DNA from 2 places in the Paraburkholderia megapolitana genome. Region 1 is predicted to be linked to the other one. Evidence: riboswitches for the same ligand, from Rfam matches in the RefSeq annotation. Region 1 holds a riboswitch; the other holds the start of a gene.
The links. Region 1 has a riboswitch for ZMP and ZTP ahead of glyA (serine hydroxymethyltransferase). Riboswitches for the same ligand answer to the same signal wherever they lie in the genome.
Positions count from the first base shown of each region.

Region 1 (4,207 bases):
CACTTGCGGAAGATGAATGTCCACGACAACAGCGACAGCAGCAGCAGCAGCGCCATCACGGCCTGGGCCAGCAGGCTCGCGTTGAGAACGAGGGATACGATCGATAGATCTTGGGTAGTGTTCATAGAGGTTCGTTGTAACGTCCCGGAAGGGGCGTCCGGCTGCAAGGCCCGTCGAAGCTGGCGGTCGGGAAACCGGAAGCTTCGGCGTATCCTTCGCCGAACCATGCTTGGTGTGGCATTGATCGATACGAGTTCACTGGCGACGTATCAACGGTGTTCAGTCGTCTGTCGTTGACACGCCGGTCGTCGTAGCTGGTCCGCGCCGCAATGCGGCGAGCACCGGTGGAGGAATGGCGGCAGGTCTGAACGCAGCACGTTCGACGCAGCCGACCCGGATGTTGCCGGTGGCGAGCAGCGTGTCGTCGCGCCAGGCTTCCTGCGCGAAATCGACGGATGCGCGGCCAAGCCGCTCGACCCTGCTGATCACGGTGACGAGGTCGTCGAGCCGCGCCGGCGCCCGGTAATTGAGCGCGGTGCTGCACACGATGAACATCGTGCCGGTTTCGTCGGCGAGTTGCCGCTGGTCGATTCCGGATGCGCGCAACCATTCGGTGCGCGCACGCTCGAAAAACTTCAGGTAATTCGCCGAGTACACAATGCCGCCGGCATCGGTATCTTCGTAATACACCCGGATCGGCCACGTGAAGCCAATTTCCGTGCCGGGCTGGCTGCTGGACATATTCATGCCGCGCATTTTACCGGAACGCAGACGCGCCTCGCGATTTGTCACGATTTGTTCTTTTTCCGGTCGCCACACGCACGCGCGGCGCGAACGCTCAGCCGCGATGAACCGACAGCCCCGCAAACGACTGGGCAACCGGCATCAGCTCGATCGTGTTGATGTTCACGTGGGCGGGCCGCGTGGCGATCCAGTAGATCGATTCCGCGATGTCTTCGGCTGTCAGCGGCTGGACGTTCTGGTAGACATTCGCCGCCTTCTGGTCGTCGCCGCGGAAACGCACGTTTGAAAATTCGGTGCCGCCGCACAGCCCCGGCTCGACATCGGTGACGCGCACCGCGGTGCCGGTCAGATCGGCGCGCAGGTTCAGGCTGAACTGCCGCACGAACGCCTTGGTCGCGCCGTAGACGTTGCCGCCCGGATACGGCCAGTTGGCCGCCGCGGAACCCAGGTTGAACACGTGCCCGCGGTTACGCTCCACCATGCCCGGCAGCAGCGCCCGCGTGACCTGCACAAGGCCGGTGCAGTTTGTGTCGATCATCGTTTGCCAGTCGTCCAGCACGGCGCGCTGGGCGGGTTCCAGGCCGAGCGCGAGGCCGGCGTTGTTGACCAGCACGTCGATGGCTGCGAACTCCGGCGGCAGCGCGGCGGGCGCGGCTTCGACGGCGGCGCGGTCGCGCACGTCGAGTTCGAACGGCAGGAGGCGCTCGCCCAGCTCGTCGGCGAGCGCTTGCAGGCGGTCCTTGCGGCGCGCGGTGGCGACGACCCGATGGCCGCCGTTGACGAACGCCCTTGCAATAGCGGCGCCGAACCCTGCGGACGCGCCTGTGACGAACACGATCATTGCTGCTCCATGGTCGGAAAGATGGAAAGGGCATCAGCCTACTTCCAATGCGGCGCTGCGGCAAGGACGAGGAGCGGCCCGTCTGCCGTGTGCGCTGGCGCCGAAGCGCCGTCCCGTGGGGCTTGCAGCGGCATGGGGCGTTGCCGGCTGGCGCTCGCCCGCTGTTGCCTATTGGTGCAGGTTCCAATAAACTAACGCGCTCAATCCTGCGTGACTGGCGATAGAACCCTTCTGGGTTCAAAGGTGGAACAACCCACCGTGAAGCGCAGGGTGCCGTTTTGCCGTTCGCCTGGGCAGCCGTGATCCGCGCGTCGTAGTCTGGCGCCGCCGGTGGCTGTCCTGCCTCGCGTGTGCGGCGCTCCTTCTCCGCCATGTCAAGGCTGGCCCAGCCGCCAGCAGCGCTGCGTATCCGCTACGCTTATCCCGCGCAATCCGGTCAACCTGAACTGAACTCACTCAACGGAACCCGTATGTTTGACAGAGCCGAAAGCACTATCGCCAGCGTCGATCCCGAAATCTGGAAGGCGATCGAACAGGAAAACCGCCGTCAGGAAGACCACATCGAACTGATCGCGTCGGAAAACTACACGAGCCCGGCCGTCATGGCCGCCCAGGGCTCGCAACTCACCAACAAGTATGCCGAAGGCTATCCCGGCAAGCGCTACTACGGCGGCTGCGAATACGTGGACATCGTCGAGCAGCTCGCCATCGATCGCGTGAAGCAGATCTTCGGCGCCGAAGCTGCGAACGTGCAGCCGAACTCGGGCTCGCAGGCCAATCAGGGCGTGTTCTTCGCGATGCTGAAGCCGGGCGACACGATCATGGGCATGAGCCTCGCGCACGGCGGCCATCTGACGCACGGCTCGCCGGTCAACATGTCGGGCAAGTGGTTCAACGTGGTCAGCTACGGTCTGAACGAAGCCGAAGACATCGACTACGACGCCGCGGAAAAACTCGCTCAGGAACACAAGCCGAAGCTGATCGTCGCGGGCGCATCGGCGTTCTCGCTGCGCATCGACTTCGAACGTCTTGCGAAGATCGCGAAGTCGGTTGGCGCGTACCTGATGGTCGACATGGCGCACTACGCCGGTCTGATCGCTGCGGGCGTCTACCCGAACCCGGTGCCGCACGCCGACTTCGTCACGACCACCACGCACAAGAGCCTGCGCGGTCCGCGCGGCGGCGTGATCCTGATGAAGGCCGAATACGAAAAGCCGATCAACTCGGCGATCTTCCCGGGCATCCAGGGTGGTCCGCTTATGCATGTCATCGCCGCCAAGGCCGTGGCTTTCAAGGAGGCGCTGTCGCCGGAATTCAAGACGTATCAGCAGGCGGTGTTGGACAACGCACGCGTGCTTGCCGAAACGCTCGTAAAGCGCGGGCTGCGTATCGTGTCGGGTCGCACCGAGAGCCACGTCATGCTGGTCGACCTGCGTGCAAAGAACATCACGGGTAAAGCCGCGGAAGCGGCGCTCGGCGCGGCGCACATCACGGTCAACAAGAACGCGATCCCGAACGATCCGGAAAAGCCGTTCGTCACGAGCGGTGTTCGTCTCGGCTCGCCGGCCATGACGACGCGCGGTTTTGGCGTGGCGGAAGCCGAGCAGGTCGGCAACCTGCTTGCCGATGTGCTCGACAATCCGGAAGACGCCGCTACGATCGAACGCGTGCGTACCCAGGTTGCGGCCCTGACGAAGCGCTTCCCGGTTTACCGCTAGGCGATCATGCGCTGCCCCTTCTGTCGGCATGACGATACGCAGGTCGTGGATTCCCGCGTGTCGGAAGACGGCGCGGCAATCCGTCGGCGGCGTCGCTGTTCGGCCTGCGACAAGCGTTTTACGACGTACGAGCGGACCGAACTGGCGTTGCCGGCGGTCGTCAAGAAGGATGGCAGCCGCAGGGAGTTCGACCGCCGCAAGATCGTCGCGAGCATGCAGCTCGCGTTGAGAAAGCGGCCGGTCGCCGCCGAGGCAATCGATACGGCAGTCGCCCGCATCGAATATCAACTGCTCGGCAGCGGCGAGCGTGAAGTGCGCAGCGAACGGCTCGGCGAACTCGTGATGAACGAGTTGCGTGCGCTCGATACGATTGCGTATGTGCGCTTTGCTTCTGTGTACCGACGCTTCGAAGACGTGTCCGAATTCGAGGACGTGATCGAGGAATTCCGCCGCGCTTCATCGCCTCCTGCTCCCGTCAAGTCTTCGCGCAAGCGCTGACTGTTCCGCTCAGTTCCTCTCACTCCCCCTCGCTACCTGGCCGTTCGGTCGATTGTCGCGTTTCGCATGGGTCGCTAGATTGACTGTGTTCTTCGGACCAGTCAGGAGTGAGTGACCCATGACCCCCCATGTTTTTCCGCCGCAAGCGTACGGCGGCTTCACGCTTGCCGAAATGCTCGTCGTCGTCTCGCTGCTTGCCGCGCTTGCGGTTCTGGCTACGCCATCGTTTGTCGCGTGGCACGTGCGCGATCAGGTCGACGCCCGGGCGCGCGCGATGCTCTCCACACTCACCTACGCACGCAGCGAAGCGCTGCGGCGCGGCGTGCGCGTCACGGTGTGTCGCATCGATAGCGCGCATCGCTGTTTGCCGGTCGGCGAAGCCTGCCGCAGCGGTACCCTGGACTGG
Region 1 covers NZ_CP041745.1:707,233-711,439, forward strand. The annotation lists gene tolQ (protein TolQ) at 1-125, opposite strand, end outside; gene ybgC (tol-pal system-associated acyl-CoA thioesterase) at 280-756, opposite strand; gene ydfG (bifunctional NADP-dependent 3-hydroxy acid dehydrogenase/3-hydroxypropionate dehydrogenase YdfG) at 839-1,585, opposite strand; ZMP/ZTP riboswitch at 1,786-1,887, shown strand; gene glyA (serine hydroxymethyltransferase) at 2,056-3,303, shown strand; gene nrdR (transcriptional regulator NrdR) at 3,310-3,801, shown strand; gene FNZ07_RS16615 (GspH/FimT family pseudopilin) at 3,920-4,207, shown strand, end outside.

Region 2 (4,207 bases), 800 kb from region 1:
TGGAGCATCGCTACCGCGCGAGGCCCGCGCCCGGATGCAGCGCCACCTGGCAGTTTCATATTCCGCGCAGCGTTGCACGAGCCCGGATCGCGCGTAGTACTCGGTCGACGCTACGACGAACCGGGTGAAGACCAGGCTCAGGCCATCCTTAAAGATCTCGCGGGTTCGCACGCATGTGCAATGCACATCGCCGGCAAGCTCGCCTGTCACTTCGTCGCGGACACACCGCCGCCTCACGTGGTGACGCATCTTGCGAACGCGTTCGAGCGCAGCGGCGGCGATCTGCCGACCGTGTATCGCGCGTTGCTCGATACACCGGAAGCGTGGTCACCCGCGCCGGCGAAGTTCAAGACGCCGTGGGAATGGGCCATATCGTCGCTACGCGGCTTAGGCTGGCGCGACACCGGCAATTTGCAAGCCGCACCTCTTCTCGCGCAGCTCGGCGAGCCGGTATGGCGTCCCGGATCGCCCGCCGGCTACGACGACATCGCCGCGAGCTGGGCCGCGCCCGACGCGCTGGTGCGCCGTGTCGAACTCGCGCAGCGACTCGCCGCGCGCACCGGCGACACACTCGACCCCAACACGCTCGGCGACATGCTGCTGCCGGGCTCGATCAGCGAGGCCACCCGGAGCGCCGTGGCGCGAGCGGAGAGTACGTCCACCGCGCTCGCACTGCTTCTGGTGTCGCCTGACTTTCAGCGCAGATGAGAAAGGAGAACCATCATGATGTCGCGCCGTAGTTTCATCCGATGCGCCGCCGCAGGGGCTGGCACGATCCTCGTGTCGCCGCGCATCGCGTTCGCGAGTGCGCGTACCGAGCAGCGCTTCGTCTTCGTGATCCAGCGCGGCGCGGCCGATGGCCTCAATATCGTCGTGCCGTATGCGGAGCCTGCGTACGCGACGCTGCGCGGTGCACTTGCGATCGATCCAGCAGCAGCGATCAAACTCGACGGTACGTTTGCGCTGCATCCGTCGCTGGTGGAAACCGCGAAGATGTACGCCGCGCAGCAGGCGCTCTTCGTTCACGCGGTCGCTTCGCCGTATCGCGACCGGTCACACTTCGACGGTCAGAACGTGCTCGAAACCGGCGGCAACGCGCCGTATAGCGTCAAGGACGGCTGGTTGAACCGACTCGCACAACTGCTGCCGCCCGCACGCGATACGGCCATCGCGTTTGCGCCGACCGTACCGATGGCATTGAGAGGTCCCGCCGATGTCGCGTCGTACGCGCCGTCCGCATTGCCAGCCGCGCCCGACGATCTGCTGACACGCGTCGCGCAACTGTACGAGCAGGACGCGCAACTGCGTCCGTTGTGGGAATCGGCGATGACTGCACGCGGCCTTGCGAGCGATGCCGGTGCGCGTCAGGACCCCGCAAGCGTCGGCCGGCTCGCAGCGGGCTTTCTGTCACGCGAAGACGGTCCGCGCATCGCAATGATCGAAACCGGTGGGTGGGACACGCATAGCGCGCAGACGCCGCGCCTTGCTGCACAACTCAAGGCGCTCGATACGATGCTCGCCGCGCTGCGCGATGGGCTGGGCACGCACTGGGACGACACGACTGTGCTGGTCGCAACCGAGTTCGGGCGTACCGCTGCGGCAAACGGTACCGGCGGCACCGATCACGGCACGGGATCGGTGGCGATGTTGCTGGGCGGCAGTGTCACAGGCGGGCGAGTGCTCGCCGACTGGCCCGGACTGCGGCCCGCCGATCTTTATCAGTCGCGCGACCTGAAGCCGACCATGGCGCTCGATGCATTGATCGCAGGTGCTGCAAGCGAGAGCATGAAGCTCGACCCCCAACGCACAGCAATCGCGCTGTTCGGCGCGACGAATGCGCCGCGCGCGACCTCCGGTCTTGTGCGCGTTTGAATGACGCACACCTTGCGTCGCAGAGACTGAAGTAAAATGGCGCCTCTACGTGACTGGCGAAGAAGGAAGATGGATCACCATCGGGAAGCGTAGACGCCGCAACGCCGTTCGCCTGGGCATCTTGATCGTTCTCACCGGGACATCCGACGATGCTTGCACACACATCCATTCTCGTTCTACCGCCCGTGCCGGATCAGGCACATCGGCATTCATTTCCGCTTTACTCAGCCCGGCACGCAAGTGTTCCTTGTTTGTGGACACGCGTGCCCGCAATCGTGCAGGGAGAAAATCGATGAGCCTGCTACTCGACGGCAAGGCGGTCGCCGCCTCGTATGAAAAGGAGTTGTCCAGGCGTGTGACTGCTCTCAAGGCAAGAAATGGCGGCCAGACTCCCATACTCGCCACCATCCTGGTAGGCGACGATCCTGCATCGGCGACCTACGTTGCGATGAAGGGCAATGCATGCAGGCGCGTCGGTATGGATTCGAGCGCGATCAGGTTGCCAGCCAGTGCAACGACGGCCGATGTGCTCGCCGAAATCGACCGGCTCAATGCGGACCCGACCGTGCACGGCATCTTGCTCCAGCATCCGGTACCCGCGCATGTGGACGAACGTCTGTGCTTCGACAGGATATCGATTGCCAAGGATGTGGATGGTGTCACCAGCCACGGCTTTGGCCTGATGGCGCTCGGTGAGCCCGCATTCGGATCTGCAACGCCCGCTGGAATCATGCGTTTGCTCGCGCACTACGAGCTCGACGTCGCGGGCAAGCGCGCTGTAGTCGTTGGACGCAGTCCCATTCTTGGTAAACCGATGGCGTTCATGTTGTCGAATGCAAACGCAACGGTAACGCTATGTCATTCGAAAACCGTGAACCTCGAGGCGGAAATCCGGCGCGCGCAAATCGTCGTCGGTGCGGTAGGCAAGCCGAAGTTCATTCGTAGCGAATGGATCAGCGACGGCGCGATCGTGATCGACGCCGGCTATCATCCTGGAGGCATCGGCGATATCGATCTCGACGGTTTGATAGAGCGGTGCGCTGCTGTGACGCCAGTGCCTGGCGGAGTAGGGCCGATGACTATTTCCACGCTGATTGCACAAACTGCCGATGCCGCCGAGCGCGCGTACCCGGTTGCATGATTCGAGGCTATTCGAAATGACGATCAAGGTTCGTCGCGCCATCCCCGAGGACCGGCCGGCATTGAGACAACTATTTTTACAGGGGCGCCGTGAGGCTTTTGAGTGGCAAGCGCCAGAAAAATTTTCGCTTGAGGACTTCGACGAACAGACACAAGGTGAATTGCTGCTGATCGCTGAAGACGAATCGTCGCATCCTGTCGGCTTCATTTCGGTCTGGGAGGAAGATAGCTTCATTCACCATCTGTACGTGGCGCGAAGCCATCATCGCAAAGGAGTCGGCAGGGCGCTTCTACGCGCGTTGCCACGTTGGCCAACCTTGCGCTACCGGTTGAAGTGTCTCGTGCTCAACACATCGGCACTCGCGTTTTACCGCGCATGTCGCTTCACTGAGATCGGCTCGGGCACGTCGGAGGATGGAGACTACGTGCTCCTGAAATCGCACGACGAGCGTAACGGTTGATGCTGCGCGAGGCGTTTGACGTGCCTGCCTGGGCATAAGCGTGTCACATGCTTCGTGTGTAGTTCTGCCATCGTACCGGGTCTACACGCTGATCGTCGATTCATCAGAGTGGAGTTGTGTACGTCACGAAGAGAGGTGCCATATGTCTTCGCGTTCTATGACGCGCCATGTTTTCGCGATCGGTTTGATATTTGCGCTGCTTACGCTGAGTGAGTCTGCGTCGTCGGTACCTGTAGCGATGGCCGCGGACCAGATCGCCTGTACGCGATGTATCAACATCCGTGTCGGGGTTCCGCGAGTAGTGCGCGGCCCGGCAGCAAATATGGCCGATAACCACTTCACGGAAATCGCACTGCCGAACAGACAGTTTCGCGGTTTCGACGCGCACAACGATACCCGTGCAATCGATGGTCGCGATCCGGCCGATATGGGTGGTCCCGAACGCACTGTCATGGGGCCGGGCAAACCTTCAAGCTACGATTCGTGCGGGCGGTGGCTGGATCATGCGGAAATCGATGGAGCAACGACGCTCGGCTTCGTGCATGCGGAAACTGCCTGTGACTATGCAATCGGGCAGACCCACATGTCGATGGCAGCGGCCGTCTCGAACGACGGCGGCCTGACATGGCACGACCTCGGACAGATCATCACCGGTACCGATGCTCCCACTGCACGCAAAAACACCGGTGAAGGTGATTGCACTGTTGCGAACGGTCAGGATGGATACCGCTACG
Region 2 covers NZ_CP041745.1:1,511,312-1,515,518, forward strand. The annotation lists gene FNZ07_RS20215 (DUF1800 domain-containing protein) at 1-708, shown strand, start outside; gene FNZ07_RS20220 (DUF1501 domain-containing protein) at 724-1,872, shown strand; ZMP/ZTP riboswitch at 1,912-1,997, shown strand; gene FNZ07_RS20225 (tetrahydrofolate dehydrogenase/cyclohydrolase catalytic domain-containing protein) at 2,165-3,013, shown strand; gene FNZ07_RS20230 (GNAT family N-acetyltransferase) at 3,030-3,473, shown strand; gene FNZ07_RS20235 (hypothetical protein) at 3,796-4,207, shown strand, end outside.
Region 2: linked by a shared signal. The riboswitch ahead of FNZ07_RS20225 (tetrahydrofolate dehydrogenase/cyclohydrolase catalytic domain-containing protein) and the one ahead of glyA (serine hydroxymethyltransferase) in region 1 are both predicted to bind ZMP and ZTP.